Regions from separate parts of the Erwinia sp. INIA01 genome, predicted to be linked through region 1. Evidence: predicted binding sites of a transcription regulator. Region 1 holds the regulator's gene; each other region holds the start of a gene.
What was found. Region 1 encodes Fur, which represses iron uptake genes when iron is present. Its sites were predicted from a motif close to ATAATAATGAGAACNACTATCAA; they were not measured.
Positions count from the first base shown of each region.

Region 2: OMR58_RS06980 (TonB-dependent receptor domain-containing protein) is a predicted target of Fur. The motif match lies at 2,607-2,629, and genes of this name have one in related genera.
Region 3: exbB (tol-pal system-associated acyl-CoA thioesterase) is a predicted target of Fur. The motif match lies at 6,548-6,570, and genes of this name have one in related genera.

Region 1 covers NZ_JAPDNC010000012.1:25,876-36,723, forward strand. Annotated here, with positions in the region: gene phrB (deoxyribodipyrimidine photo-lyase) at 1-1,175, opposite strand, end outside; gene OMR58_RS19870 (DUF523 and DUF1722 domain-containing protein) at 1,194-2,171, opposite strand; gene OMR58_RS19875 (YbfA family protein) at 2,356-2,562, opposite strand; gene kdpE (two-component system response regulator KdpE) at 2,863-3,546, shown strand; gene pgm (phosphoglucomutase (alpha-D-glucose-1,6-bisphosphate-dependent)) at 3,615-5,255, opposite strand; gene seqA (replication initiation negative regulator SeqA) at 5,280-5,816, opposite strand; gene ybfF (esterase) at 6,079-6,843, shown strand; gene ybfE (LexA regulated protein) at 6,990-7,271, shown strand; gene fldA (flavodoxin FldA) at 7,417-7,947, shown strand; gene fur (ferric iron uptake transcriptional regulator) at 8,342-8,785, shown strand; gene mtr (tryptophan permease) at 8,842-10,089, opposite strand; gene OMR58_RS19920 (hypothetical protein) at 10,206-10,595, opposite strand; gene OMR58_RS19925 (MFS transporter) at 10,592-10,848, opposite strand, start outside.
Region 2 covers NZ_JAPDNC010000003.1:302,867-313,714, forward strand. Annotated here, with positions in the region: gene OMR58_RS06965 (GlcG/HbpS family heme-binding protein) at 87-530, shown strand; gene OMR58_RS06970 (siderophore-interacting protein) at 625-1,410, shown strand; gene OMR58_RS06975 (PadR family transcriptional regulator) at 1,492-2,031, shown strand; gene OMR58_RS06980 (TonB-dependent receptor domain-containing protein) at 2,739-5,111, shown strand; gene OMR58_RS06985 (NADH:flavin oxidoreductase/NADH oxidase) at 5,934-7,034, opposite strand; gene OMR58_RS06990 (LysR family transcriptional regulator) at 7,150-8,067, opposite strand; gene OMR58_RS06995 (SRPBCC domain-containing protein) at 8,225-8,725, shown strand; gene OMR58_RS07000 (2-hydroxyacid dehydrogenase) at 8,829-9,767, shown strand; gene OMR58_RS07005 (RraA family protein) at 9,827-10,519, opposite strand; gene OMR58_RS07010 (aspartate transaminase) at 10,538-10,848, opposite strand, start outside.
Region 3 covers NZ_JAPDNC010000002.1:472,561-483,408, forward strand. Annotated here, with positions in the region: gene ftsP (cell division protein FtsP) at 1-1,233, shown strand, start outside; gene dkgA (2,5-didehydrogluconate reductase DkgA) at 1,280-2,104, opposite strand; gene yqhD (alcohol dehydrogenase) at 2,191-3,348, opposite strand; gene OMR58_RS04060 (AraC family transcriptional regulator) at 3,521-4,411, shown strand; gene OMR58_RS04065 (DedA family protein) at 4,424-5,080, opposite strand; gene metC (cystathionine beta-lyase) at 5,201-6,391, opposite strand; gene exbB (tol-pal system-associated acyl-CoA thioesterase) at 6,641-7,375, shown strand; gene exbD (TonB system transport protein ExbD) at 7,381-7,803, shown strand; gene OMR58_RS04085 (MFS transporter) at 8,439-9,758, opposite strand; gene OMR58_RS04090 (Csu type fimbrial protein) at 9,907-10,848, opposite strand, start outside.

The DNA.
Region 1 (10,848 bases):
GTAGACGCGGCCCACTGCCAGCCGCCGTTGTTAGCCGCCAGGTCACCATCGATCAGCTGCGACATAAAGTAGCGTTCGCCCTCGCGCCAGTCGATTAGCAGATCTTTCACCAGAAAACTGGCAGTAATCATCCGCAGCCGGTTGTGCATCCAGCCAAGGCTGTTTAGCTGGCGCATAGCGGCATCGACAATCGGATAGCCTGTTTTGCCTTCCTGCCAGGCGGCAAGATGCCTGGGTTCATCGCGCCAGGCGACTTTTCGCGTCCAGCGAACAAAAGGCTGATGGCGGCACAGCGCCGGATAAGCCACGATCAAATGGCGATAAAACTCGCGCCAGATAAGCTCATTCAGCCAGACAAAAACCTTACCGTCTTCCAGTCCGCGCGGATGTTCTTTGAGCAGTCGATAAAGGCATTGACGCGGAGACAGCACGCCGATGGTCAAATAGACTGAAAGACGGCTGGTGCCGTCAAGCGCAGGCAAATCACGCCGGTCGGGGTAGTGTGTCACAGGCTGCTGGCTGAACTCCCGCAACCTGGCAATCGCGGCCTTCTCGCCGACGGGAAACAGCGAGCTGTCGACGGATTCTCGTGGATAGTTAAACGGCTTCAGCGGAGAAACGTCTTTTATCGGCCCGCTTTCTCGTGCGGCAGGTGCTGAAAAGCATTCAGGTAATCCTTCCTGCAGGCGCTTAACAAACGCCTTGCTGAACGGTGTAAACACCTTATACATCTCACGATTACCGGTCAGTACGCTGCCGGGAGGTAACAGCAGGCTATCGTCAAAACCCTGCGCCATCACATCATTATCAAACAGCACCCGTTCGGCAGCAGCATCACGCTGGCGCTCATTGACCTCGTACTGATAGTTATAGAACATCCGGTCAACATGGTGCTTCTGGCAAAAGTCCAGTAGCACATCTACGGAAGCGCTGAAATCATCACATTCAGCGAGGTGCAGCTCAATGCCCTTTTGCGCCAGCGATTGCTGCAGGTCCTGCAAATTCTGCCAGATAAACTCCGCCTGCTTCGCCGCCATATCATGGCTGTGCCACTGTTTCGGCGTGGCGATAAATAGCGCAATGACTTTTGCGCTGTTCGAGCGACAGGCGGCATAAAGGGCATGATTGTCATTGATGCGCAGATCGTTACGCAGCCAGACAAGGTGGGTTGTCATAATGTTCCCTGAATTTAATTAGTATCCATAACGCAGCCGCAGGGCTTCGGGATAAGGAGAGAAGTAACGCTGCGCGCTCAGCCAGGGATGCGGATACTGCGCCATATAGTGTTTCAGCAGGGTCATCGGTGCCAGTAAAGGCTGGATGCCACGGCGGTAACTGTCAATCAGCATGGACAGCTCCTGGCGCTGCGGCGAATTGAGCTCGCGACGGAAATAGCCCTGAACATGCATCAGTACATTGGTGTGGTTGCTGCGCGAGGCAGGCAGCTTCATCAAATCCATCAGCAGCTGGCGGTAGGCAAAAGCGAACTCCTCCAGCGATTCCCAGCGATCCATTTTTGCCACGAACGGGCCGATTTCCCGGTATTTTGGCTGGGAGTGGGCCAGCAGCAGCAGTTTGTATCGGCTGTGGTAGTCCATCAGTTTTGCCCGGGTCAGGCCACCTGCCCACAGCTGGTTAAATTCATGCAGCGCGTAAACGCGCGCGACAAAATTCTCCCGCAGGATAGGGTCGTGAAGCCGCCCGTCTTCTTCCACCGGCAGCCACGGCAGTTGTGCCATCAGCTCGCGGGTGAAAATGCCGACGCCCTCTTTTTGATTATTATTATTGTCAGGTTGATAGACACGGACGCGTTCCATGCCGCAGCTGGGCGATTTGGCACAAACAATGTAGCCGCACAGGTGGTGAAGCTGGGCCACCTTTTCAGCGGAAAACGCCTGCATATCTTCTGTGACGGCAGAGTTCTTCCCGCTGACGGCAGACTCTTTGCCGTTACTGAAGCGAAGGGCTACATCCCCGCCTTCAACTTGAGTCAAACGAAGTGCGGGTCGGGGAGCAGGTAAACCAATCGCCATTTCCGGGCAGATCGGTTCATAGTGAAGATAAGGGGCCAGCTCTTCTGCAGCGAAAACAGAACGCTTATGCCCACCGTCAAATCTCACCCGCTCACCCAGCAGGCAGGCACTGATGCCAACAGGAATTTTTTTGCTCATATCTATACAACCAAATAATTATTGTACAGGTTTGAGTGTAGATCAATTTCGCTATTTTTTCTCTTAAAACCTTAATCGCTGAATTTTTCGCAAAAAAAATCCCGCACTCCGGCGGGATAGTAAACAGAACAAATTCATTGAAATCGTTGGGGTTAGCTTTAGAGCTGTAACATCAAAGCGATACTTAATAAAAATCGCAGCAGGCCGATTCAGCTTCGGCCAGCCAGACGGGCTTATCGCTGGTTTTTACCCAAACACGATGCAGATAACTGTAAAAGCGGGCACGGTCGGCGCGGAAAAGCATAACCGGCAGCGCGAGCACACCGGCGAGCACTACCGCTGCACGACGCATGAAAATCCGCGTAGTGGAATAAGAGTGATAAAGATTCATACGTCCTCCTCAAATCGGCTAAAAGATTGTCTGTAATCTGAGCAAAATAATACCGCCTTTAATGTAATTTTACTACTGATCGGACCACTTTTTTGACGAAAAATTGTGCTGTTTTTGCTCTGACTGTAATTCTGTTACAGAATGGTTAATTAAGGCTTAAAAAAGCCGTTAATAAGATCGATTAATTAACAATTACCCTCCGGCAAAACTGCGATGGGCGAGCCGCATCATCTTTTGCTAAATTACCCGCCATAATGACGTTTTCCGGCAAGGCTCTCTGGCGGCCGGTGCGGAGGAACCTTGACCACTATTCTGATCGTTGAAGATGAAAAAGAGATCCGCCGTTTTCTGCGCGTGGTACTTGAAGGCGAAGGCTTTCGCGTGGTTGATGCCGATACACTCAGCCGCGGGTTAATTGAGGCCGCTACACGCAAGCCTGAGATGGCGATCCTCGATCTCGGATTGCCGGACGGCGACGGTATTCAGTTTATTCGCGAGGTACGTCAGTGGAGCAGTATGCCGGTGATTGTCCTGTCAGCCCGCAGTGACGAACAGGACAAAATCAACGCGCTGGATGCCGGTGCGGATGATTTCCTGACGAAACCTTTCGGCGTGGGTGAACTGCTGGCGAGAGTGCGTGTTGCCCTGCGCCACCGTCCAAGTTCCACCAGCAGCAGTGAAAAGGCGCAAATTACCTTTGGCGAGGTCAGCGTCGATATTGCTGCCCGGCGAGTCACACGCGATGGCAGCGATCTGCATTTGACGCCGATTGAATTTCGTCTGCTGGTCAGCCTGCTGAATCATCCAGGCAAAGTGATGACCCAGCGCCAGCTGCTGGTTCAGGTCTGGGGACCTAATGCGGTTGAGCACAGCCACTACCTGCGGATCTATATGGGGCACCTTCGCCAAAAACTGGAACGCGATCCTGCCCAGCCGCAGCATTTGCTGACGGAAACCGGCGTTGGCTATCGCTTTATTCCCTGAATCACGGCAATAAAAAAGGCCATTCAGTGAATGGCCTTTTCATATTTACTGCAAAAATAACGTCAGACTCAGGCGTTTTTCAACACCGCGCTAACGATCTCTACTGCTTCTTTCTCTATCTTCTCGCGATGCTCGGCACCGAGGAAGCTTTCACAGTAAATTTTGTAGGCATCTTCAGTACCTGAAGGACGCGCGGCAAACCAGCCGTTTTTGGTCATCACTTTCAGGCCACCAATGGAGGCTCCGTTGCCTGGCGCGGCGGTCAGACGATCGGTGATCGGATCGCCTGCCAGCGTGTCTGCACTCACCATTTCCGGCGAAAGCTTCGACAGCGCGGCTTTCTGAGCAGACGTTGCCGCTGCCTGGATACGGTTGTAGCTTGGGGCACCAAAACGCGCGGCCAGTTCATCATAGTGCTGCTGCGGATTCTTACCGGTTACGGCGGTGATTTCTGCCGCCAGCAGACACATGATGATACCGTCTTTGTCGGTCGACCATGGGGTGCCGTCGAAGCGCAGGAAGGATGCACCCGCGCTCTCTTCACCGCCGAATCCGAAGGTCCCGTCAAACAGGCCATCAACGAACCACTTAAAGCCCACCGGCACTTCCACCAGCTTACGGCCGATATCGTCAACCACACGGTCAATCATTGCACTGGACACCAGCGTTTTGCCGACTGCAACATCTTTGCCCCACTGCGGACGATGCTGGAACAGATAGTTCACCGCAACCGCCAGATAGTGGTTAGGATTCATCAATCCGGCAGGCGTGACAATACCGTGGCGGTCATAATCCGGGTCGTTAGCAAACGCCAGATCGAACTTGTCGCGCAGCGCCAGCAGGCCCGCCATTGCACACTCGGATGAGCAGTCCATACGGATCACGCCATCTTTATCCAGGTGCATAAAGCGGAAAGTCTGATCGACCGCATCGTTAACGATGGTCAGATCGAGCTTGTAGAACTCAGCGATCCGCTGCCAGTAGGCAATGCCGGAGCCACCCAACGGATCGACGCCAATTTTCAGGCCCGCTTTCTGGATTGCCGGGATATCAACGATCTGCGCCAGGCCTTCGATGTACGGCTGGATCAGATCCTGCTCCTGCAGATGGCCGCTGGCCCATGCCTGATCCAGAGAAATACGCTTAACGTCTTTCAGACCGCCCTTAATTAAGGCATTGGCACGATCTTCCACCACTTTGGTGACGTTGGTATCCGCCGGTCCGCCGTTTGGCGGATTATATTTGATGCCGCCATCTTCCGGTGGATTGTGGGAAGGCGTAATCACAATGCCGTCCGCCAGTGCCGCGCCAGCTTTATTATGCTCAAGGATGGCGTTGGAAATCGCAGGGGTCGGCGTATAGCCATTATCCTGCTGCACAATCACATCCACACCGTTTGCCGCCAGCACTTCCAGCACCGAGATAATCGCCGGTTCTGACAACGCATGGGTGTCCTTACCGACGTAGCAAGGCCCGGTCACGCCGTTCTTTTTACGTTCTTCGGCAATAGCCTGAGCAATAGCCAGGATATGCGTTTCATTGAAACTGTGACGACCCGCGCTACCGCGATGACCTGAGGTGCCGAATTTTACTGCATGTTCAGCATTACCCAATTCAGGCTGCAATACGTAGTACTGCGATGTTAGCTGTGCAACGTTAATTAAATCGCTCTGCCGGGCTGGCTGCCCGGCACGGGGGTGATTGGCCATTGGCGCTTCTCCCTGACGCTTCGGTTAAAGGGTACCGCAAACTTTCTCGGTCAGTTCCGCCGGGAACTGCATCGATAACATGATATGTTCCACCATGCTGCGCTTGCGGCCGGTATTAGTGTTGGTGATTACCCAGTAAGGGGTACCCGGAATATGCTGAGGCTTGGTATGCGTACCATTCTGAGTCAGCGTCTGCTGGTTACCCGCGAAATAGACCCGCGTGCGGCCATGCAGCGACTCGGTGGCATCGCCAAAGGCTTTGGCGTCCAGGGTGTATAAAGTCGATAAAATCAGCATAAACCTGTTCACCACTTTCTTCTGCTCGGCATATTCGTCAGAAAGCAGCAGTTCACGCACGGCGCGAACGCGATCCTGCGGGCGAGGTTCAGATTTCACGACAGCGGGCTCTTTAACCACCTGGGCAACGGGTGCCGCAGGCGCGGTCTGCCCCGCAGTGAACTTCAGCATACGGCGTAAAATGTCCGATGCGCTTTCCCCAATATGCTGAGTATGGCTGGCAATATAGCGGTATAGCTCTTCGTCGACTTCTATCGTTTTCATCTTTATCCAGTACGGTTGTTGCTTCTATCAGAATCGAGCGCAAAAACAGATACGATCTTCAGGATCGTCTGCTTTCTGGAACCCGGATCCTAACTTCAGGATTATAAAGTTAAATCCAGCCCGGGTGTAGCCTAAGCCCTCTTTGCCAGCAAAAGTCAGAATTTGCCGTAAAAAGATCGTTGGCAGCGCCTGTGCTACCCCCGGCAGAAAATGTAAAATCCATGATACCCTAAGCCTTCGTCCCAACTGTAAGAACTTTGCTATGAATTTGAATGTCCGCCTGCAATCTGAACAATCTGCAACAAACGATCTGCCTCTGGTATTGATCCACGGGCTTTTTGGCAGTCTTGATAACCTGGGAATCCTCGCTCGTGACCTCAAGCAGAACCGTCGGCTGATTCAGATTGATGTACGCAATCATGGTCTTTCGCCACGCTCGAACGAAATGAGCTACGCGCTGATGGCGCAGGACGTGCTGGAAACGTTAGACGGGCTGGGCATTGAGCGTTTCGGCGTTATCGGCCATTCAATGGGCGGCAAAATCGCCATGATGCTAACCGCACTGGCACCGGACCGCGTGGCAGGACTGGTGGTGATTGATATGGCACCGGTCGCCTACCCTACCCGCCATCATGATGATATCTTCGCCGCGCTCCAGGCAGTTACCCATGCTGGTATCACCTCGCGTAGTCAGGCCGCAGCGCTCATGCGCCAGACATTGACGGAAGAGGGTGTGATCCAGTTTCTGTTAAAATCTTTCCACGAAGGTGAATGGCGTTTTAATGTCCCGGTGCTGTATCAATGCTACGACCAGATTATTGGCTGGCAGCCAGTGCCTGCCTGGCCGCATCCTGCGCTGTTCATTCGCGGCGAGCGTTCACCCTACCTGGCCGATGAATATCGTGACGCACTGCTGGCACAGTTTCCTCAGGCGCGGGCGCATGTTGTGGCCGGGGCCGGTCACTGGGTTCACGCTGAAAAACCTGATGCAGTTTTACGCGCAATTCGTCGATTTTTTGTGCTGTAAAAACAATTATTTCCCTATGTTGTTAAAACATTGTCGTCATCACTTTCACTGGGGTATGATGCGCGCTGACATTTTTCCGCTGGTGATTTTTACGGCGGATAACGGCCTGACACATCAGAAATCCAGCCTTTCAGTATCACTAATCTATGGCAAAAGAGAACACGGACCGCACAACGATCGATCTGTTCGCAGATGAACGTCGCCCGGGACGACCGAAAACTAATCCGCTGACGCGTGATGAGCAGCTGCGCATCAATAAACGTAATCAGCTTAAACGCGATAAAGTTCGCGGGCTTAAGCGTGTCGAGCTGAAAATGAACAGTGAAGCCGTTGACGCACTTAACCAACTGGCCGAAGCGCGCAATATGAGCCGCAGTGAACTGATTGAAGAGATGTTGCTAAACCAGTTAAAACACCTTCAGTCCTGAATACACCGCGTGCTATCAACGCACAAAGCGACAAATGCCGCAGGATTACTCATTTATCCATTGACGGCGGTCTGCTATTATTACGGCTATCTGCAAAAATTTTGGCAGCCACCATATCATTAAGATTCAAGAGGTTATTAAACTCATGGCAATCGTAGGCATTTTCTTTGGCAGCGATACAGGCAATACGGAAAACATTGCAAAGATGATCCAGAAACAGCTGGGTAAAGACGTTGCAGAAGTTCGTGATATTGCCAAAAGCAGCAAAGAAGACCTTGAAGCCTTCGACATTCTGCTGCTGGGCATTCCCACCTGGTATTACGGTGAAGCCCAGTGTGACTGGGATGACTTTTTCCCTACGCTGGAAGAGATCGACTTCAACGGTAAGCTGGTAGCCCTGTTCGGCTGTGGCGATCAGGAAGACTACTCAGAATACTTCTGCGATGCGATGGGCACTATCCGCGACATCATTGAACCAAACGGTGCGATCCTGGTGGGCCAGTGGCCGACCGAAGGCTACAATTTCGAAGCTTCTAAAGGCCTGGCGGATGACAACCACTTCCTGGGTCTGGCGATTGACGAAGATCGTCAGCCAGAACTGACCAACGAGCGCGTTGATAAGTGGGTTAAGCAAATTTTTGATGAACTTCAGTTGAAAGAAATCATCGAAGCCTAAGCTAAACGGCCTGATGTGAGAGACATCTCACATCAGGCCAGTGATTTTTCCTATAGAAGTAATAGATACGTATTTGTAACTTCCACCTGTAAAAATGTACAATAACCCTATCGGTTACCCGCTTTCTCATCCTTCAGCCTCTCTAAACGATCTTTTGCGATCGCCGTGCGGCGGAGTGAGATAGAGCGAAATGTTAACTTTGTAAGATTTGGACGCAGGCCTCACTGGACGTAATGACATTAATCCTTACATCCAATAGTGGTATCAGGCATTCCTTGTTGTTTTCATTTCGATGTATGAGTTCTATACTGTGACGCATCCAACTCTAGCGTCAACCGATGTTCAGGGCTTTTCAGCCACTAAGTGACTAGCAAAGTAACAGGACAATATCCGCATGACTGACAACAATACCGCATTAAAGAAGGCCGGCCTGAAAGTCACGCTTCCACGACTGAAAATTCTGGAAGTGCTTCAGGAACCAGAAGGCCATCACGTCAGTGCGGAAGACTTGTATAAGCGCCTGATTGATATGGGCGAAGAAATCGGTTTAGCCACGGTCTACCGCGTGCTTAACCAGTTTGATGACGCAGGGATCGTTACCCGTCATAACTTTGAAGGCGGTAAATCCGTTTTCGAACTGACTCAGCAGCACCACCACGATCATCTGATCTGCCTGGACTGCGGTAAAGTTATTGAATTCCGCGACGAGTATATCGAAGCACGTCAGCGTGAAATCGCGACTCGCCACGGAATCAAGCTGAGCAATCACAGCCTGTATCTCTATGGCCATTGCTCTAAGGGCGACTGCCGCGAAGACGATACGCTGCACGACGAGTAATCCGTTCTGAAATCAGTATGAAACCGGTGGCTATGCCCACCGGTTTTTTTTGCGCGTTATCCGGCATAGACCGGCAGGACGTTCCAGTACGAAAGTATGGAAACCAGCGCATTCACCGCGCCGAAGATCAGCACCAGAACGATCGGTGCCGTCCCTCCTCTCACCTGCCAGGCAGCGTTGGTGAAACGTTGTCGGGCCTTTCTCGCCAGCATTGCCGGAGTGATCACCGCCCACAGCGTAGCCGCCAGCCCGGCATAACCAATCGCCACAAGAAAGCCGTTTGGCCAGATCATCGCCGCCGTCAGCGGAAGAATAAAGGTGACCACCGTCGTTTTTAACCGACCGAAGGCTGAACGATCAAACTTAAACAGATCGGCAAGATAGTCGAAGAACCCCAGACTGACACCGAGGAATGAACAGGCGACGGCAAAGTTCGAGAAGATATCCAGCAGCAGATTCAGATAGGGGCTGTGCAGCACACCCGACAGTGCGGCGACCAGCACGTCGATATTTCCGCCCTGTGCTGCAATCGCTTTGAATTCGTGGCGCGGGATATTGCCCATCGTGCCAATAATCCAGATAAAGTAGATCACCAGTGCCAGCAGTGTGCCAAACACCAGACAGCGACAAACCCGGCTGCCGTTCTTTTGATAGTAGCTGACCAGCCCGGCGATATTACCGTGATAGCCAAATGAAGCGAGGCAAAATGGGATCACCATCCACAGATAGCGCAGGTAGTGGCTTTCCTCCCCATGACTGTCCAGCAGTTTCACCGGTTCGATATGCCACAGCAGTCCGCCAAAGATAATCAAAAACGTAATCACTTTCGCGCCGAGAAAAATCAGCGTCATACGACTGACCATTGCCGTACCCAGCCAGATAAACAGCGCTACCAGTAGCGTAAAAGCGAACCCAGCGCTGCGGGCAGAAACCGGCAATGATAGCTGGCTCAGCGTATGCTGGATAATCGCTCCACTGGCGGAGATATAGGCATAGGTCAGTATCCCCAGAACAAAGGCGACGGACAGACCGTTAATCAGATTCCAGCCCCGTCCCAACAAATCGCGAGTGATCGTGTCGAAGCTGGAACCGGCCGGATAATGCAGACTGGCCTCCAAAAACAGCAACCCGGAAAGCAACATGCAGAACCAGGTGATAATCAGTAATGCTGACGACCAGAGAAACCATGCACCGGACATCACCACCGGTAACGAGAACATCCCGGCACCGATAATCGTGCCGCTAATAATTAGCGTTCCCCAGAGTGTAGAAGGCAGGCGGGCGGGGGAAACCGGTAAATCCATGACTAATCCTTAGCAAAAAACGGAAACTTACCGCCATCACCGGAATTATTCACTGGATGCACGGCATTAACGCCGCATATTCTACACCAGGCCGCACCCGCGAACTAGTACAATAATCAGTTTGCTACCATGGTTTCCTGCAGATAACGCCAGCTCGGCGGCTGGGTTGCGCAGTTAATGACCGCCAGCGAAATACGATGCGAATGATTATTCTGCTGCTGTTGCAGTTCGTGATACTGGATGACCACCTCATCCCCCCGCTGCGAAATAACGTTGAACTGCTCAATGCTTATCGTCATCCCCTGACGCGCGCCGGTTAAGCGGTTGAATAAGTCCTCAACGTCTGCCAGTGCCAGGCTTTTACCGGTCGGGGTGACCATCACAAAATCTTCAGCAAAATGCGTGAGCAGCTCAGCAGTCTTGCTGCCGTCGCCGTGAAAGACAGCCTCAATCAGCTGATGCAGAACAATGACGCTCTGTGATGCCTTGTTAGTAAGATCGATCATTGGATTTCCTTATGAAAACGTCGTTGATAAATTAGCCACAGCGGCAGTAAACCGCTCACGGCTGCAATAATAAATGCCAGATGCCACGCCAGTTCACCAGGAAAATAACGGCTCAGCACCGCCAGCAGTAGCGTAAACAACGCGGTGCCGAGGCTGAACGTCAGCTGCCGGTTAATATTCCACAGCGTACTTCCCCCACTCATTTGCTGCTCGTTCAGTTCAATTAACGCCGTGGTCTGCGCGCAGTTTGCGG
Region 2 (10,848 bases), on a different contig from region 1:
GTGGTGAAGATATATCATAGATATATTTTTATGCGTTAATACGAATCATTACCAGTTCAGCCATTGCCAAAAATGTGGAGAACGTTATGACAGTCACATCGGTAACAGAAACAGCACACGCAGCATCACGAACTCAGCTGACCATCACCCTTACGGGCGCACGCAATGCTATCGCTGCCGCACAGCAGAAAGCGCTGGAAAACGGCTGGCATATCAGCGTGGCGGTGGTTGACCATGCCGGTCAGCTGGTGGCACTGGAGCGGAGCGACAGCGCGATCGGCATCAGCCCGGATGTGGCGATCGGTAAGGCGCGGACGGCTGCGCTGCTGCAGGCTCCTTCACAGGAATTTGAGCAGTTTATCAACAGCGGCCGGCCAAGTTTTCTGGCCACGCCCGGCGTCACGCCGCTGGAGGGCGGGGTACCCGTCTGGCTGAACGGAATGGTGATTGGTGCCGTTGGCGTTAGCGGGGCGCACGGTGCCAATGATTCGCTGGTGGCGGAAACTGCCGTGCTGGCGGTTAGCGTCTGACGCATACCCCGATTACACATCATCTATTGCTCCCGGCGGGCGTTGCCTGCCGGTGTTACGTTGCCGGATCTCAACCGGCAGCCCAAGGAGAATAATCTTGTCCGAGAATAAAAGCCGCGCGCCGAAGCGCGTACGTAATGAACTGCGCTTCCGTCAGATTACGGTGGCAGCAAAAACGCTCGTTGCTGAAAATTTCTGGCGTATTGATTTTATCGGTGACGACCTGGCGGGGTTCGTTTCGCCGGGTTTCGATGACCATATCAAAGTGTTCTTCCCGGATGCCGTCACCGGCGAACTGCATCTGCCGGAAGTGACTTCCGACGGCGTGGTGTGGAAAGAGGGCATCCGCCCGGTTTCCCGCGACTATACGCCGCTGTGGTTTGACGGCGAAAAAAATACCCTGACTCTGGACTTCTATATCCACGACGGCGGCGTCGCCAGCAGTTGGGCGGCACAGGCACAGGTCGGCGACCCGCTGGCAATTGGCGGCCCGCGCGGCTCGATGATCGTGCCGGAGGATTATGCCTTCCAGCTTTACGTCTGTGACGAAAGCGGCCTGCCAGCGTTCAAGCGCCGTAAAGAAACCGTGCAGGGCGTGGTGCGTAAACTGTTTGCCTTTGCTGATGAAGCCAGCGGCAGCCTCTATCTGGACGGACTGAACGGCATCGATGTCAGCTGGCTGGGCAGCGGCAATATGCACGGCGATCGTCTGCTGGCGCTGATAAGCGAACTCGACAGCATTCAGCTGCCGCACGAAGATTACTTTATCTGGCTGACCGGTGAAGGCGAAGCGGTAAAACAGCTTAATGACTACTTTGTCCTCCAGCGCGGCTGCGACGATAACTTTGTGCGTGCCGTAGCCTACTGGCACCAGAAGTAACCCTGTGGGCCGCCGCGCCGGTTGTGTTTCACCGGGTGGCGGTCTACTATCATCCCCCTTATTTTTCCGCACGGGCAGGCGATGAAACGACCGCAATCTCCCTTTACTTCCTCAGACAGCGAACCTCGTACCGCCTGCGTCAGCCAGCGCAAAAAGCGCCGGGAAAAAATGCTCGACGGCAGCGATATTCGCCTGCTGGTACTGCATTTTCTCAGCCAGGGTGATGCCCATGGCTACGAGCTGATTAAAGCCATTGAGGATTTGTCGAAAGGGGAATATACGCCCAGCCCTGGAATAATCTATCCCAGCCTGACGCTGCTGGAAGAAACGGCGATGATTGCCGCCATCGACCCGCAGGCGGCGCGTAAAGCCTATCGACTGGAGCCGCAGGGCCGCGACTGGCTACAGCGGAATCAGCCCAATCTGGTGATTATCATGCAGCGGCTTTCCTCACTGGCGGTGCTGGTGCATAACCGCAGCGTGCCGGAAGTCGAACGGGCAATCCACAATATGAAGACCGCGCTCAACTCGCGGCTGTCACAGCAGGATATCTCGCAGGAAACCCTCTACGCGATCGTTGATGCGCTGGACGAGGCGGCGAAAAAGATCGAACGCAGCTAGTTTATTGCCAGAACCAGAACCAGAACCAGAACCAGAGCCAGAGCCAGAGCCTGCATGTCAGGCACCGTTGGCTTTGCAGGTAAATGCATGCCACATCCCCCATCGGCAGTTACCCCCAGCTATTTAACCGGTTTATGCAGATTTACGTTGCCGCCGGTTGCCCCCTGTTGATGATGCCTGCCTGTTACCTGTTACCTGTTACCTGTTACCTGTTACCTGTTACCTGTTACCTGTTACCTGTTGTTACCCCTGCCGGAGTGCCAATTCTTATCGCTCATTGTTGCCCGTATTCGTACGCATCTGCATGCAAAGCACGACGCTTGCCCGAAGGACAGACATCGCTTACTACCAATCCTTCACAGCACTCGCCCTTCACGATCCATTATTTAAATCCGTTTTCTAATCATTATTTTTCAGCGTTGAGTTTTATATTTAAATAATTGTGAGGAAATTGTGTGGAGAGTGAAAGTTTTTCGAAAGCAGGTATCTGGTTTATTTAACGGTCTTAACGCTATTCTGCGAAATTAATTATTCTTAATAATAAAGTGAACTTTCTGCTCCGTGCTCTATTGATAAAGATAATCATTCCTATTAATATCCCGCCGCCTTAAAAATATAATAATATTAGTGAGACTTAACTAAGTTCGTATTCTTTTTTATCGAAGCAATCCGTGAGCCAATACTAATAACAAGCTAAGGGTAATTAAATGCTCACCACGTCAAAATTACAGGGAATCAGTGCGCCGGTAATGAAATGGGCGGTGCTGGCCGCAGCGATTCACTGTGCCTGCGGCTATGCGCAGGCTGAAACTTCTGCCACAGCGAAAACCGCAGCAGAAAGCAGCAATGAACAGGGCACCATGACCGTTACCGCCCAGGCTCCGCTTCAGGGCGGCAGCAAAACCACCATTACCGCCGAGCAGATGCAGAAGAACGGCACTACCGATTTCGGTTCGGTAATGCGTTATCAGCCGCTGATTAGCGCAACGGGCGTGAGCGGCGGTTCGACCGCAGGGAAAAGCGGCTTCGACCGCAGCGGCTACACCGGATTTAATATTCGAGGGCTGGAAAGCAACCGCGTTGGTTTAGACGTGGATGGTATTCCGCTGCCGGATGCGACCGGGCGCAGCTACGTCAGCCGCGCGGGATTAAATACCTTTGGTATTGGCCGGGATTATATTGATCCTTATATGTACGGCAGCGTGGATATTGATGCCGGTGCCACTTCCGTCGATCAGCCAAATACCTCTATTGGTGGTAACGTCTCGTTCCGCAGTAAATCAGCGGATGATTATCTTTCCCCGGAACGCTCCACCTGGTTTGGCTACCAGAGTGATTACGATCCCGCCACTCGCGGCTGGCATAACGGTATCACCGCCGCAGCGGGCGACAGTACTCTGCGTGGCGTTTTCGTGCTTAGCCGCCGCGACGGTCAGCAGACCAGCAATGACAGCGATGAAGTCAGCGCTTATCCGGCTAACTGGCATTCAACCGCGCTGATGACCTCCGGGATCTGGCAGCCGAACGACGAACACAAATTCAGCGCCACGCTGGACTACTACCACAAGGTTAACCACACCCATTACGATACCTGGAACACCGCAGGCACCAGCACTATTGGCGACAGCCAGCAGCAGAGCGATACCCGCCGCTGGGGTGTGAGCCTGGCGGATGAGTACACGCCGGACAATGGTTTTGTCGACAGCCTGTCCAGCCGTGTTTACTACCAGCACACCGAGGCGCATGACAACACCTACATGCCAACAGACAGCAGCGGCACCATGCAGCATGTCTACTCGGATTACAACGTTGATACCTGGGGCTTTGATACCCACGGTAATAAAACGCTTGGCCGTCACGATCTGAGCGCCGGAATCAACGGCCGCATCACCGACACCGAACGCCCATTCCGTCAGGACCCGGCACCGAGCGTCTACAGCGTGATCATGCAGCCACAGGCCGATAGCCGCAGCTACACCGTCGGTGGTTTCGTGCAGGATAAGATCAACTTCGATCTGAACGGCAGCCGTTTCGCGGTGATCCCGGGCGTGCGCGCGGTATATCAAAATACCAAGCCGCAGAACCTGTCCAGTCTGACCACCGGCAGCACCGTACTGACCGCATCTGAGCTGGAAACTCTGTATGGCTCGGCGAACAGCGACAGCCAGATCCTGCCGTCGCTGATGCTGCAATACGATCTGACCCCGCAGATGATCACTTATCTGCAGTACAAGCGCGGCGCGCAGTTTGCTAACGCCAGCCAGCTTTACGGTTCATGGAACCTGGGTTCATCCTATGCCGGTACAGCGCAGTACGCGCTGATTGGTAATCCGGATCTGGAAACCGAAACCAGTAATAACCTGGAGTGGGGTGTGAAGGGCAACGTAACCGACGGCGTAACGCTGAACGGTTCTCTGTTCTACAACACCTACAAGAACTTTATCGCCTACAGCCGTTACACACGTTCCGGCAGCCCTGATAAGTTCACCAACGTACCGTCGAACATTTACACCATTTATCAGGCTGAAAACCGCGATAAGGCCTACATCTGGGGCGGAGAGCTGAGCAGCAAGGTGAACTTCGGTACCTGGTTCGAAGAGGTTAACGGCCTGAGCGCCACCTTTGCCCTGGGCTACAGTGAAGGTAAATCCAAGTCCAGCTACGACGGCGACAAATATGTTGATATCGACAGCGTAGCACCGATGAAAGCGGTGGTCGGCATGGCGTGGGACGATCCGGCGAAGCGCTACGGTGCGGCGGTGGTGGCGACCTTCGTGAAGGGTAAACAGGCCAGCACGACCAACCGCGAAAGCTACACCAACAGCGGCACGGCGCTGACCGATTCCAGCACCGAGTACAATCGTATTCCTGGCTACGGCATGGTGGATATGACTGCGTACTGGCAGGTGGCGAAGAACGTGAAGCTGAGCGGGGGTATTTATAACCTGACCGATCGTAAATATTGGGATTATCTCAGCAGCCGCGATCTGACCGGCAGCACGGCTCAGGATGCCTACGAGAAGGCATTGGCAGTGATGCCTGGCCGTACGTTCCAGGCGGGGATTAACGTCGATTTCTGATGATATCGGTCAGTTATCGGGTTAGGTTTTTGCTCGTTTAGTGAAGTTTGAAGCCGCTGTCTCTTTTGGGATGGCGGCTTTTTTTGCGTGCGATAACGAGGATGCCGGTGCTGGTGCTTCGTTGCTTTGTGTCCGGGTGATTGCGGCCCGGCCTCTGCGGTTACCGGGCGGTCCTCGCGCCGCTTTGCGGTGCCTTCGGTTGCGGCTTCGTACCTTCCGGACCGGCATGGAGCGGGCGTCCTGCCCGCGCCATGCCTGACGCCAACGTCCTGTTGGCGTCTCCTGGCCCGTAGCCTCCACCTCAGCGCTGTGGATTGCCCGGTAACCGCAGCGGCCGGGCCTTTAATACATTGTGCTGGCTGCTTAAGTCAGGATTATGCTTCCAGAGTGGCGGCCTTCTGCGCATAGAGGTGATTGGATATGTTGTGGGTTACCCCGCAGTAGTAGAGGCTGGAGGTTGGATCCACTTTTATGGATGTCAAAAAGTGCAGCTCTGAATTGATCGCTTCAATGGTCGTTCGCCTTTTTCTGCCAGACAACACTTATGCAAAAAGCAGACGGGGTGTGCCCCCGAACGGGTAATCCGCAGCGCTGAACGGAGCGAGGAAGCCAGGATTCGCCTGCATGGACGCAGGCGAAAGGCACAGCCGCGCAGGACGCGCGTCTGTGGCGGTCCGTCAGGCTGACGAACGAAGTGAAGGCACCGCGAAGCGGCGCGAGGACCGCCCGGGCGGGGGCACACCCCGTCGGCTTTGCCACTACAGTCACCGGCGAAACGTGTTTGTGCCCCAGCAGTCACGAGCAATCTAATGCCCCAACTCGTTACTCAGCTAAACGATAACGCGCCAGCCAGTGCGCATACGGCGCAGGCAACACCCACGACGGATCTTCAACGTTCAGCTTCTTCGCCAGAGAATACGGATAATGCGGATTCGCCAGATGCGCACGGCCAATCATCACCAGATCCATCTGCTGCTCGGCAATCACCCGCTCCGCCACTTCCGCCTGCTCCACGCCCCAGGACGACGCCACCGGCAGACCCGCCTCACGACGTACCCGCTCGGCAATCGGTGCCAGGAAGCCCGGGCCCCACGGAATGTTGGTTTCCGCAATAGTAAAGCCCACGCTCACGTTCAGCAGATCCAACCCGCCCTGATGCATCAGGCGCGTCAGCTCAATCGACTCGCTCAGCGTCTGCTCGTCCTGGCCGTCATACTCCAGCACGCCGAAACGGGCTGTCAGCGGCAGATTCTCCGGCCACACTTCACGAACGGCGGCCAGGGTTTCCAGCAGGAAGCGGCTGCGGCCAGCAAAATTGCCGCCGTAAGCGTCGGTGCGCTGGTTGGAATGCGCGGAGAAGAAGCTTTGCGCCAGATAACCGTGGGCAAAATGCAGCTCCAGCCACTCAAAACCGGCATCGCGCGCGCGGCGAGCGGCGGCAACGAAGTCGCTTTTCACCCGGTTAATATCATCCAGCGTCATCGCCTGCGGCACCTTTGGCAGATGATGGCCGAACGCAATCGCGGAAGGGGCAATGGTCTGCCAGCCGCGGCTGTCGCCCTCGGCAATATGATCGTCGCCTTCCCACGGACGGTTAGCGCTGGCCTTACGACCGGCGTGACCAATCTGAATGCCCGGAACGGAACCCGCCGCCTTAATCGATGCTGCAATACGCGCCATGCCTTCCGCCTGCTCATCGTTCCACAGCCCGGTACAGGCCGGAGTGATGCGGCCCTCCGGTGAAACGGCGGTGGCTTCAACAATCACCAGACCCGCGCCGCCACGGGCGATCGCCGGATAGTGAACCTGATGCCAGTCGTTAGTCAGGCCGTCAACGGCGCTGTACTGGCACATTGGCGGCACCGCAATGCGGTTACGCAGCGTAACGTCTTTCAGTTTAAATGGGGTAAAAAGCGCGGACATAGATAACCTCAGTCATAGACGATCGAAGAACACGTGGCCTGTCGATAAGTGGCGATCACGGTAAGCGATGGCCAGCGATAATCACTAAGCCGTATGTGCGATACGCACTGGCCGATCACAGCGTGCTGGCGTCCAGTCCCAGAGAGGTAAACAGCAGTGCGCGTAGCCAGCGGTGGCCGGGATCGCGATGGCTGCGCTCGTGCCAGACCAGCGTTTTGCTGAAGCCCGTCACCGCGACCGGCGGCGCTACCTGCATCAGCCCGTCGGCGGATTCTGCCAGCCTGCGCGGCACAACGGCAATCAGATCGCTGCTGCGCAGGATCTGCGGCAGCACCAGAAAACTGTTCACCGCCAGCGTCACCCGCCGCTGGCGGCCGATTGCGGCCAGCGCCTGGTCGGTCACGCCGCGAAACTCGCGACCGCTGTGCGAAACCAGCGCGTGGTCCAGCGCGCAGAAGCTATCCAGCGAAAGCGCACCGTGCCGCAGGGCAGGGTGGTCCGGGCGCAGCAGGCAGACGTACTGCTCGTCAAACAGATGGCGAGCGTGCAGATCGGCAGGCGTGGTGTCCGGGGTGAGCAGCGCCATATCAATCTCCCCGCGCTCCATCTGCACCGCCAGCCGATCGTTTTCCACCGGCTGCACGCTCACCTGCACGCCGGGAGCCTGCTGGCGAAGCGCGGCAATAAACGGCACCGCCACCGCGCTCAGCGCATAATCGGTTGCGGCAATGCTCAGCGACATCTGCGAACTGGCCGCATCAAATACCTGCGGCTGCAACAGCTGGTCGATATCACCGAGGATCTGTTTGACCGGTGCGGCCAGCGCCAGCCCCCGCAGCGTCGGGTTAATGCCGTGCTGGCCACGGGTAAACAGCGGATCGTCAAAATGCTCGCGCAGGCGGTTAAGCATGGCGCTTACCGCCGGTTGAGTGAGCGACAGGCGCTGGGCGGCCCGCGTCACGCTGCGTTCATCCAGCAGCTCATCCAGCGTTTTTAACAGATTCAAATCCAGCGTACGTAGGTTGCTGCTCATCGGTTCCCCGGCGGTGAGTGGGTCAGATATCAGAAATTATAATATCTGAAATAAAAAATGCTGATTGGTTTTATATCACCGTGCCGCGCATCATGCAGTGGTTTTCGGCAGGCGCATCCCGCGCTCTGGCCGACCAGACTCACAGAGAGGCAGCATCATGAACGCAATTCACTGGCCGCAGGGCTACATTCCTGGCTTCAGCGACAACTTCGCCAGCAACGAAATGATTATTACCGGTGTCAGCGTCGCGGCGCTGTGGGACAAACTGATCGATACCGCCGCCTGGCCGGGTTATTACAGCAACGCCAGCGACATTCAGTTCCACGACGGCAGCGGCCCGTATCTGACCGAGGGAGCGCGTTTTCGCTTCACCACGTTCGGCTTTGTGGTGGAAAGCGAAGTTAACGAATTCGTCGCGCCGGAAATCGGTGGCGCGGCGCGCATTGCGTGGCACGGCTGGTGCGGCGAGGGCGACAGTCGGCTTGACGTGCATCATGCCTGGCTGATTGAGGCGTTGCCGGGTGGCCGCGTGCGCCTGCTGACCCAGGAAACCCAGAACGGCAAACCGGCGGTTGAGCTGGCTAACGCCCGACCTGACCCGATGATCAACGGCCATCAGCAGTGGCTGGACGGAATGATCGCCGCCGCGCGGGCGTAATAAGCGAATCCTATCTGACGATAAGCGTAACCTTGCGGGTGCCGCGGCGGAATTCCGCTAGTTTATTAACGTTCTGAACCCTACGTTAATAAGGATGCCCGCAATGAAACAACAGATACTGATTATTCAGCCGCTGATGCCCGCGCTGAGCGAAATGCTGCACCGCGACTACCAGTGCCATCGTCTTTACGAGCAGCCGGATGCGGCGGCCTGGCTACAGCAGCACGGCCAGACTATCCGCGCGGTCGCCACCCGGGGCGACGTCGGGCTGGCGGCGGAGGTGATGGCCGCGCTACCGGCACTGGAAGTGATTGCCGTCTTCGGCGTGGGTACCGACGCCATCGACCTGGCCGCCGCCCGCGATCGTGGGATTACCGTGACCGTCACCGCCGATATTCTGACCGACGACGTCGCCGACCTTGCGCTGGCGCTGATGCTCAGCGTCTCGCGGCAGATCGTGGCACAGGATGCCTTCCTGCGCGCGGGCGAGTGGGCAAACCGACCGCCGGTGCTGGGCAGCAAACTCAGCGGCAAGCGCGTCGGCATCCTCGGGCTGGGGCGCATCGGCTCGACGATTGCACGACGCTGTGCGGCCTTCGATATGCACATCGGCTACTGCAACAGCCGCCAGAGTGATGAACCCGGCTGGCAGCGCTTTGGCGATTTGCATCAGCTGGCGCTGTTCAGTGATGTGCTGGTGCTGGCGGTGCCGGGCGATGCGCGTAACTATAAGGTGGTCGATCGCGAAGTGCTGAACGCGCTGGGATCGCAGGGCGTGCTGATTAACGTCGCGCGCGGGGCGGTAGTTAATGAAGACGACCTGATCGCCGCGCTGGAAAATCACACCATCGCCGGAGCGGGGCTGGACGTGTTCGAAGGTGAACCGGCAATTGACCCGCGCTTTTTCGCGCTGGAAAATACGGTGCTGACACCGCATATCGCCAGCGCCACCGCCGAAACGCGCCAGGCGATGGCGCAAAACGTGGCGGATAATCTGGCTTCGTGGTTCGCTCACGGCAAAGCCATTACGCCGGTTGCATAACGAAAAAGGCACCCTCTATGGGTGCCTGTTATCAATGCAGGATAGTGTTCTTTTACCGCCTAGAACTGCCCGTCGATAATCTCCACCTGCTTGCTTTTCAGCGTTTCATCAATCCAGCCGCGTTCCAGCTCGCCGCGCTTCGCCAGCTCGAAGTTGCGCTCGTCGACGATCAGATAGGCCTGCGCCGCTTCCAGAATCTGCGCCGCATCGCCGTGAGGGATGACGATCACCCCGTCGTGATCGCCGAGAATGATGTCACCCGGCGACACATGGATATTGCCGCAGGCGATCGGCACGTTGATTTCACCCGGACCATCTTTATACGGGCCGCCGGGAGTAATGGCGGCGGCGTAAAGGTGGTAATCCATCTTGCCGATGCCTTCAATGTCGCGGATTGGGCCGTCCAGCACCAGCCCCTCAATACCGCGCTGGCGGGCCCAGGTGGTCATCACTTCGCCCATCAGCGCCTGGCTGCGATCGCCCTCGTTGGAGACCACAATCACATCGCCTTTACCGGCCATATCCATCGCCTTGTGCAGCATCAGATTGTCGCCGGAGCGGGCCTTAACGGTGACCGCCAGGCCGCACATCACCGCGTTGCGCGGTGCGCTCATCAGGCGAATTTCGCCGGACAGCGCGGGCAGGCGGCTCATGCAGTCGGCCACCACGGCGGCGGGCAGCGTGCGGAAAGCCTCGACGTAGCCGGCGGCTTCAAGATTACGTTGTAAGAAAATACGGTTTCCTGCGGGCATAGCGGATCTCCTGATCGATTATTTCAGCTGGCTGACGGCGTTGGCAATCTGGGCGGCCCCGGCCTGAAGCGTGGCAAGGTCTGTGGCAATAGAAAGGCGGAAGTAGGGCGAAAGTCCGTAGGCGGCACCGGCGACGACCGCCACGCCCGCGCTCTCCAGCAGCCACAGCACCACCTCGCTGTCGTTTTTCAGCACCTGGCCCTGCGCGGTGGTTTTACCCAGCAGCCCGCCGCAGTTGACGTATAGGTAGAACGCCCCTTCCGGCACGCGGCAGCTCAGGCCCGGCACGGCATTCAGGCGGGCGGCGATGTCGTCGCGGCGCTGGCGAT
Region 3 (10,848 bases), on a different contig from region 1:
AGCAGCAAGGCGCAGGTGTGGGGGTTTAACGGTCTCTATCTGGGGCCAACGGTACGCGTATGGAGCGGTGACGACGTCAAGCTGATCTACAGCAATCGGCTAAATGAACCGGTAGCGATGACCGTCAGCGGCCTGCAGGTGCCCGGTGCGCTGATGGGGGGAGCTGCCCGCATGATGTCACCGGGCGTTGACTGGTCGCCGGTCGTTCCCATTCGTCAGGCTGCTGCAACCTGCTGGTATCATGCCAATACGCCAAATCGTATGGCCCCGCATGTGTATAACGGGCTGGCTGGAATGTGGCTGGTGGAGGACGAGGTTAGTAAGTCCTTACCCATTCCCAAACACTATGGCGTGGACGACTTCCCGCTCATTATTCAGGACAAACGACTCGATAACTTCGGCTCGCCGGAATATGACCCGCCCGGCGACGGAGGCTTTATTGGTGATACGCTGCTGGTTAACGGCGTGCAGAATCCTTTCATCGAGGTTTCTCGCGGTTGGGTTCGCCTGCGTTTGCTGAATGCCTCCAATGCCCGCCGCTATCAATTACGTATGAGCGATGCCCGCCCCTTCAATGTCATTGCCAGCGATCAGGGTTTTTTGCCTGCGCCGGTTGTGGTTGAACAACTGTCACTGGCACCCGGTGAGCGTCGTGAAGTCCTGATTGATATGACCCAGGGAGATGAAGTTTCGATTACCGCAGGTGAAGCGGCAGGTTTTGTCGATCGGCTGCGTGGTATCTTCGAACCCTCCAGCATTTTGATCTCCACACTGGTACTGACCCTGCGCCCTACGGGGCTGTTACCGTTAGTAACTGATAACTTACCTATGCGCATTCTGGCGGACCAAATCATTCCCGGCACCGTCAGCCGAACCCGCGAATTCCGCCTGGGTGACTCCACGCCGGGTATTAACGGCGCGCTCTGGAATATGACGCGAATTGACACCCAGGCACAGCAGGGCAGTTTTGAGCGCTGGATGATTCATTCAGATATACCGCAGGCGTTTCATATTCAGGGCGTGATGTTTCTGATTAAAAGCGTCAATGGCGCGCAGACCATGGCCGAAGATCGCGGCTGGAAGGATACGGTGTGGATAGACGGTGACGTGGAACTGCTGGTGTCATTTACTCAGTCATCTTCCGAGCACTTCCCGTTTGTTTATTACAGCCAGATGCTGGAAATGGCCGATCGCGGCACGGCGGGGCAGATGCTGGTCAACCCTGTGTTATAGATCCCGGACGAATTGCCCGCTGTTGAGGCGGGCAAATCGTGGCGGATTAATTGAAGCTTTCCGGGTCCGGACCCAGGCGATTATTACGATCGAGCGATGTAATTTCACTGATTTCCGTTTTCTCCAGGCGGAAATCAAAAACTTCAAAATTCTCTTTAATACGCGATGGCGTCACGGATTTAGGAATCACCACCAGTCCGCTATCCAGATGCCAGCGGATAACGATCTGAGCCGGAGTTTTACCGTACTTCTGCGCCAGCCGTTTGATAATCTCCTGATCGAAAACGCCTTCACCGCCCTGTGCCAGCGGGCTCCATGATTCCGTCTGAATATGATGCATCGCGTTCCATGAGTGTAAAGTGCGCTGTTGCAGCATCGGATGCAGCTCCACCTGATTGATGACCGGGCTGACGCCGGTTTCATCCAGCAATCGCTTAAGATGCGGCTCGTTAAAGTTGCATACGCCGATACTTTTGGTCAGCCCCTGCTGCTGGAGCTTGATCATGGCCTGCCATGCCGCAACAAACGTGTCTTTTTCCGGGCACGGCCAGTGCATCAGATAGAGGTCGACCGTATCCAGCTGCAGTTTTTTCAGGCTGGCTTCCAGCGCCTTTTCGGCATTCAGCTGGTCGTCATTCCACAGTTTGGTGGTGATGAAGATATCGTCCCGCGCCACGTCGGTTTCGCGCAGCGCCTGGCCAATACCCTCTTCATTCTTGTAAATTGCCGCGGTATCAATCGAACGATAACCGACGTCCAGCGCTGTCACTGCCGCGCTTCGCGCTTCATCCACGCTGGCCTGCCAGACGCCCAGCCCAAGCTGCGGCATCATGTTGCCATCGTGCAGTTTAATGATTGGTTGATCTGCCATGTTCGCTCCTTTTCTGCGGAAAAACCGGTGCAGGGGCACCGGTTGATGGAATTAAGTCTAGTTGATAAGCAGAGGATTCGTGGGGACTAGCGTGCGTCCAGATAGATCTGGCGGCTGATTTCCAGCGTAATGTCCTGCCGTTCACCCAGCGCGGTGAGTCCCTTCTCCGCCAGTTTTTCCAGCAGGGCGGGGATCGATGAACCGTCGAGTTGATAATCGGACATCCGGGTTGCGATACCCATCCGCTCGAAGAATTCGCGCGTAGCGGCAATCGCGCCATCAATGCGTTCCGCCTCGCTGCCGTCAGTGATTCCCCAGACGCGCTCCGCATACTGCAGCAGTTTTTCCCGCTTGGTATCGCGTTTGATATTCAGCAGCGACGGCAGCACGATAGCCAGCGTCTGCGCGTGGTCAATGCCGTGCAGCGCGGTCAGCTCGTGTCCGAGCATATGCGTTGACCAGTCCTGCGGCACACCGGCACCGATCAGGCCGTTCAGCGCCATGGTGGCGCTCCACATCACGTTGGCGCGGACGTCATAATTTTCCGGCTCCGCCAGCGCACGTGGGCCTTCTTCAATCAGCGTCAGCAGCAGGCCTTCGGCAAACCGGTCCTGTACGCGGGCGTCAACCGGGAAAGTAAGGTACTGCTCAATGGTATGCACAAAGGCATCCACTACGCCGTTGGCGATCTGGCGCGGCGGCAGGCTGTAGGTGTAAACCGGGTCCAGCACCGCGAAAAGTGGGAACAGGTGGTTGCTGCGAAACGCCCGCTTATCGTGCGTGGCGCGGCGGTTAATCACCGCGCTGCGGTTAGACTCGGAGCCCGTCGCGGGCAGTGTCAGCACCGACCCGACAGGCAGCGCCTGTTCAATTTCAGCGCCGCCGGTTTCCAGAATATGCCACGGATCCTGCGGATAAAGCGCCGCAGCGGCGATAAACTTGGTGCCGTCCAGTACCGAGCCGCCACCCACCGCCAGCAGGAAGGTGATCTTATCCCGTTTAACGATCTCCACCGCTTTCATCAGCGTCGAGAAGTCCGGGTTAGGTTCGATGCCGCCAAATTCCTGCAGATCAAAGCCCTGTAACGCGCTATAGACCTGATCCATGACGCCATTTTTCTTGACGCTGCCGCCGCCGAACAGGATCAGCACTTTGCTGTTGGCAGGAATGGAGGTGGCCAGCTGGGCGATTTGCCCCTTGCCAAACAGGATGCGGGTGGGCGTATGCAGTACGAAGTTGTTCATCGCGATAATCCTGGAAGTATGACGTTTATCAGATGGATCATTGTGCGCAGCAGGTGAGCATTGCTCAATGCACATTTCTGCCGGAATCTTGCCTGATTCTCCAAACCACTGGAGAAATGACGGGCGTCAGGCGATGATGCTGACGTAAAACTTTCAGCAGCGGGAAGAGTGAATGAACAGAAGCGCGACGTGTGAACGGCTGGCCAGTCAGGTTATCGGCCTGGTGACGCAGAATAAGGGAGTATCGTCGGTTCCCGGCATCAGCCTGATTTATGCTGACAAACATGTGTCGCGCACTCCGGTGATGTATCAGCCGGCGATTGTGATCCTGTTTCAGGGGCAGAAGACCGGCTACTTGGGTAACAGCGTGTTTAGCTACGACGCCAATAAATACCTGATGCTGACCGTACCGCTGCCGTTTGAATGTGAGACGTTCGCCACTCCGGAAGCGCCGCTGGCTGGCATGATGCTGCGGGTCGATCCGTTGAAGCTTCAGGATCTGCTGATGGATATAGGTGATGACGATGCCTTCCATCCTGAACCGAAAACCTGCGGGATTCATTCGGCGCTGCTGACGGAGGAGATGCTCTGCGCCACGGAGCGCCTGCTGGACATGATGAATAACCCGCGCGATGCCCGCGTGCTGGGGCCTCAGCTGGTGCGGGAGATCCTCTATTACGTCCTGCAGGGGCCGTGCGGTGGCGCGCTGCTGGCGCTGGTGAGTCGGCAGACGCAGTTCAGCCAGATTGCCCGCGCGCTGCGGCGCATTGAACATCACTTCACCGATAACCTGAGCGTTGACCTGCTGGCGGCCGAGGCCAACATGAGCGTCTCGGCGTTCCATCATAATTTTAAGGCGGTGACCAGCACCTCGCCGCTACAGTACCTGAAAAGCTACCGCCTGCATCAGGCGCGTATGATGATGCTGCAGGAAGGGATGAAGGCCAGCGTGGCGGCCATGAAAGTGGGATATGAAAGCGCCTCGCAGTTCTCGCGCGAGTTCAAACGCTACTTTGGCGTAACGCCAGGGGAAGAGATGACGCGGATGCGGCAGACAGGATAAAACCGGCCCGGATTAGCGGGCCTTTTTACGCCTCAGAACCAGCACAACGCTACCTGTGAGTCCGGCGCAAAGCAGCACCAGCGGCAGAATCATCAGAATCGCCATGACCTGATCTTCATGACGTTTGATAAACGGCACCTGGCTGATGCCATAGCCGAGCGTCACCAGAATCGTTACCCACAGCAGCCCGCTGAGCCAGTTAAACAGCTGGAAACGGCCATTTTTCAGCCCCGAGATGCCGGCCATGGTGGGCAGAATGGTTCGCACAAAGGCGAGGAAGCGGCCAACCAGCAGCGCCAGCAGCCCGTGGCGGTTAAACAGGCTCCACGCCCGCTGGTGATACTGCGCGGGGAGGTGCAGCAGCCAGCCCTTGACCAGCCGGGTGTTGCCCAGCCAGCGGCCCTGCAAATAGCTCAGCCAGCAGCCAATACTGGCGGCGGCGGTCAGGATCAGCATGGTGGGAATAAACGCCATAACGCCTTTGGCCACCATGGCACCGGCCAGCAGCAGAAGGCTATCGCCGGGGAGAAATGAAGCCGGAAGCAAACCATTTTCAAGCAGCAACGTGATAAACATAATCCCGTAAACAACCCAAATCACATCCGGATTGGCCAGCGCGGTAAAGTCCTGATGCCAGAGCGCCTGAACAATCTCGTGTAAAACACCCATTCGTTATCCCGTTAACTACATCTATAGCTATATCCCTATAGTACTCGCAAATCGTGTCGGATATCTTGATCAAAGGCGCGAACAGCGCGCCTTATTGATAATTTGTTGAAGCACAGGCGATTATTGGCTAAGTCTGTCGAAGCCCGCGCGAAGATCCTCGATCAGATCGTCCACGTGCTCCAGACCGATATGTACCCGAACCAGCGTGCCGTTAAAATCAACGCCGCCCGCGGGGCGGATAGCCGCCAGCTCTTCAGGCTGATTGGCAAGGATCAGCGACTCATAGCCGCCCCAGGAGTAGGCCATACTGAAGTGGCTGAAGTTATCCAGGTAATGCGCCAGGCGTTCACTGCTCAGGCGTTCTTTCAACACAAACGAGAAAAGACCGCTGCAGCCGCTGAAATCCCGCTTCCAGAATTCATGGCCCTTGCACTGCGGCAGCGCCGGATGATTCACCCGCTCAACTTCGTCACGTTCTGCCAGCCACTGTGCAACCTGAATGCTGCTCTCCTGATGCTGACGCAGGCGCACGGCCAGCGTGCGCAGCCCACGGCTGGTGACATAGGCGGTATCGGCATCGACCATCTGGCCCATCAGATAGGAGTTTTCGCGCAGCTGTGCCCAGCAGCGTTCATTGGCTACGGCAGTCCCGATCATCGCATCCGAGTGGCCAACCAGATACTTGGTCGCGGCCTGGATGGAGATATCCACGCCGAAATCCAGTGCGCGGAACAGGATACCGGCGCCCCAGGTGTTATCGACCATAATAATGGCATCGGGCGCTTTGCTGCGAACCGCCGCCACGATTGACGGAATATCCTGCACTTCCATGGTGATTGATGCCGGTGACTCAAGGAACACCACGCGGGTGTTGGGCTGCACTAAATCGGCGATTTCAGACCCGATGCAGTGATCGAACCAGGTGGTGCTGACATTCAGTTTGCTGAGGATTTTGGTGCAAAAGTCCTGGGTAGGCTCGTAAACGCTGCCGCTCATCAGCACATTATCACCAGCGTTTACAAACGCCAGAATGGCGTTAGCGACGGCGGCGGCACCGCACGGATACAGCACGCAGCCCGCACCGCCTTCCAGTTCGGTCATCGCATCCTGCAGCGAAAAATGGGTGAGGGTACCCCGGCGGCCATAAAACAGTTCGCCGTTGGCGCGCCCTGCGGTGGCACGTTTCTTATCGGCTACGGTGTCAAAAACCAGAGAAGAGGCGCGCTGGATCACGCTGTTCACCGATCCCTGGGTGTATCGTTTGCTGCGTCCGGCGGCCACCAGGGCCGTTTCGATTTTTTTGCTGGTCATTAAAACGATCTCTTTATTCAGTTATGTTTTTTACGTTAACACGGCTACCTCTCCTGAGGTATTCAGCCTGCGGGTAAGTGATAAAATTTCACTGTGAGCGCCATCACATCCGTAAATGAGAAAAAAATTGTTCAAAAAATGTCTTATAGGGTGTAAATAGTAATGAGAACTACTATCAATTCCTAACGGGTTTGGTATGATCTGGCCTGAATTTTTTCGCTATCAGCAATTAGATGTTGGAGACACAGCGTGACAAATGATTTGATGCAGATGGACCTTTCCGTCTGGGGCATGTACCAGCATGCAGACATCGTGGTTAAAGCCGTAATGATTGGACTGTTGTTGGCATCCGTTGTCACCTGGGCCATCTTCTTTAGCAAAACAATCGAATTGAGTTCCGCCCGCCGACGTCTGAAGCGCGAGCAGCAGCAGCTGGCAACCGTACGTTCGCTGGATGAAGCAGCAAAAACCAGCGCCGGTTTCACCGGTCAGAGCCTCAGCGCATTGCTGATTAAAGAAGCTGAGAACGAGCTGGAGCTTTCCGCTGGCACCGACGATAACAACGGGATTAAAGAGCGTACCGGTTTCCGCCTTGAGCGCCGCGTTGCTGCCTTCAGCCGCCACGCCGGTCGTGGCAACGGTTACCTCGCTACCATTGGTGCGATTGCGCCATTCGTGGGTCTGTTCGGTACGGTATGGGGCATCATGAACAGCTTCATCGGGATTGCAAAAACACAGACCACTAACCTGGCCGTTGTGGCTCCGGGCATCGCGGAAGCGCTGCTGGCAACGGCGATTGGTCTGGTTGCGGCAATTCCTGCGGTTGTTATCTACAACGTCTTTGCTCGTATGATTGCCAGCTATAAAGCGTCTCTGGGCGATGTGGCTGCACAGGTTCTGCTGCTGCAAAGCCGCGATCTTGACCTTGCCGCCAGCGAAGGTTCTCACCGCGTTCAGTCGGCGCAGAAACTGCGGGTAGGTTAAGCGTTATGGCAATGCGATTAAACGAAGATCTCGATAGCAACGGTGAAATGCACGAAATCAACGTGACGCCGTTTATCGACGTGATGTTGGTGCTGCTGATTATCTTTATGGTCGCCGCGCCGCTTGCCACCGTTGACGTTCGCGTCAATCTGCCGGCCTCAACCAGTTCGCCGCAGCCGCGCCCGGAAAAACCGGTGTATCTGTCGATTAAGGCTGATAATCAGCTGTTTATCGGTAACGATGCGGTATCGGAAGAGACACTGGTGGATGCATTGGTTAAGCAGACCGAAGGCAAGAAAGATACAACTATCTTCTTCCAGGCCGATAAGTCAGTGAGTTACGAGACGCTGATGAGCGTGATGGATAAGCTGCGTCAGGCGGGTTATCTGAAGATTGGCCTGATGGGCATGGAAACCGTGTCGAAATAACCGGGTTGCGGTTGCCGATTTAAGGGCTGCCGTTTCAGGTGATGTTTCTCCGGTTTAAAATAAAGCCGCTGTCTTTTAGATAGCGGTTTTTTTATGCGTGTCGCTGGTCGCTGGTGGCTGGTGGCTGGTGGGTTTGGTGCCTGGGGAGCGGCCTCTGCGGCAGTTGGGCGGTCCTCGCGCCACGCGTTGCGTGGTGCCTTCGGCTCCGGCAGCGGGCCTTACGGATCGGCCCGGAGCGGGCGTCCTGCGCGCGCCAGGCCTGAGCCCAGTATCCATGCTGGTCTCTACGGCCCCGCCGCCTGCGCCTCAGCGCTGCGGATTGCCCGACCGCCGCAGAGGCCACTCCCAGCTTAAAACGTGCTCGCTTTGGTTAAGGTCATCGTAAAGGCAACGCAAACATAGCAAAGCAGACGGGCTGTCTCCGCTTACCCGGCAATCCGCAGCGCTGAACGAAGAGAGGAGGCCAGGATTCGGCCGCATGGACGCGGACGAAAGGCACAGCCGCGCAGGACGCGCGTCTGTGCCGGTCCGTGAGGCTGACGAGCGGAGTGATGGCACCGCGAAGCGGCGCGAGGACCGCCGGGTAAGCGGATACAGCCCGTAGGCGGGATCGCCGAACTGCCAGCCGACCCCAACTAAACCGTAATCGCCGGCTCGGACAAACGCCGAACCTGATACTGCTTCACCAGCCGCTTAATAATCAGCGTACCCACCAGACCGCACACCGCAGCAACAGTCAGCCATACCCCCGGCATCGCCTTATCGCCGGTAGCATGAATCAGATAGCTGCACACCGCTGGCGTAAAACCGCCAAACAACGCGGTCGCCAGACTGTAGGCCAGAGAAAATCCGGTTGCACGCACCTCGGCAGGCATCACCTCCGCCAGATACACCACCATCGCACCGTTATAACTGCCGTACAGGAACGACAGCCACAGCTCCGCCTCCAGCAAATGGGCAAAACTCGGCGAACCAACCAGCCAGTGCAGCACCGGCCACGCGGTCAAAATCATCAACACGGTAAACAGCAGCAGCAGCGGACGGCGGCCAAATCGATCGGATGCGGCACCCATCAACGGCAGCCAGAACAGATTGGAAACGCCGATGCACAGCGTCACCAGAAAACTCTGCTTATCGCTCATCATCAACACCGTCTTGCCAAACGTCGGCGTAAAGGCGGTGATCATATAAAACATCACGGTGGTGGTGACCACCATCAGCATACCCGCCAGCACCAGCGCCCAGTTGCGTGCCACCGAGCGGGTAATCTGCCCCATGGTGGGATGATGTTTACGCTGGCTGAAGGCTTCCGTCTCCTCCAGCGCACGGCGTATCCAGAACAGGAACGGCACGATCATGCAGCCAATCACAAACGGAATACGCCAGCCCCACTCGGTGACCTGGCCTTTATCCAGCAGATGGTTCAGCCCCAGCCCCAGTAGCGCCGCGAAGATCACCGCAATCTGCTGGCTGCCGGACTGCCAGCTGACGTAGAACCCCTTTTTACCCTTTGGCGCAATCTCGGAGAGATACACCGATACGCCACCCAGCTCAACACCGGCAGAGAATCCTTGCAGCAGTCGGCCCAGCAGGATCAGCACCGGTGCGGCCATGCCCAGCGTGGCATAACCCGGCGTCAGCGCGATGGTCAGCGTGCCGATAGCCATCAGCCCCAGCGTTAACAGCAGCCCTTTACGGCGCCCCTGACGGTCGATGTAGGAACCGAGAATAATTGCCCCCAGCGGGCGCATCAGGAACCCGGCACCGAAGGTCATCAGTGTCAGCATCAGTGAAGCGAAGGGGTCGTCGCCGGGGAAGAAGGTTTTGGCAATGGCGGTGGCGTAGTAGCCAAACACCATAAAATCGTACATTTCGAGGAAGTTACCGCTGGTAACGTTGAAGATCGTTCTGGCACCGCCCTGCCGCGATGAAGTGCTGACTGTCTCAGGGGTCATAGGGACATCCTTATTGTGGTTTCCCCCCGTTTTAGCCTGCCGGTAACGGTATTAATGTGATACACATCACCGTTACCGGGCACAGGATATTTACTTTGGTAACAAATAATTAACAATGCACATATTGATTAAAATCCGCACATTATTTTTAAAACGTCACATCCACCGACACCGAATCCAGATAGCTCCCCGCCGGCGGTGGCGTCTGGGTACTGATAATCAGCGCGCGATAGTTAAAGGTTTTGGTTAAGCCATCGGTGCTGGTTGCGCTGGCCGTGCTGCTGTCAACGCGATCGGTGCCGTTTGGCCCCCAGTAAGTGGTGCCGGTGGTGCCTTTATATATCTGATAGGCCAGCCGGTTGCTGCCGGAAGCCATATAGCGCTGAGTGCCCACCGCGTAGCCGCCGTTGGTAATGCCGACGGTGTAGGTACTGCCTTTGGTACAGATTACATTCAGCGACTGACTGACCGTCTGGAAGCTGGCGGGCAGCGGTGCGCTGCCGAAGTTAATGCCCGGCGCGGTGATGGTGGTGCAGTCGCGCGTGACGGTCATATTCAGCGTAATAGGCACATTAAAAGTGCCCTGCTGGCGGTTCGCCAACAGACAAATGTTGCCGATCGAAATGGAAGTACAAATGTCATAAGTGAATGACGCCGTTAGCACCACTGTATAATTTCCCGCCGCTACCACTGCTCCGGGTACCATACGGACAAACAGCGGAATCGGGAATTTAAACCCGTTTAGCAATCCGGCGAGGTCTAGCAGAGTGCTGCGCGGGATAGCAACTCCCGTGCCGTTCAGGGTAACCACTGAACCACAGTTGGAGTCGGTACACAGCAGTAACGGAATACGGTCGCTGCCGAGTCCGAGCGCCCCCTGGGTTGAGCTGTAAGTGAAGCTGGCATTAGTTAACCTGACGGTAATATTGTCTGTACCCAGCAACACCACCAGTCCGGCGCCGCAGTCAATGGTATAGGTACCATTCAGCGTGGTTTGCGCGGTAGTCACCGCGAACGAGGTCATCGTACCGAAGCTGGCGGTGCTGCTGGTCGGGCTGATGGTGCAGGCTGCCTGCGCCAGCCACGATCC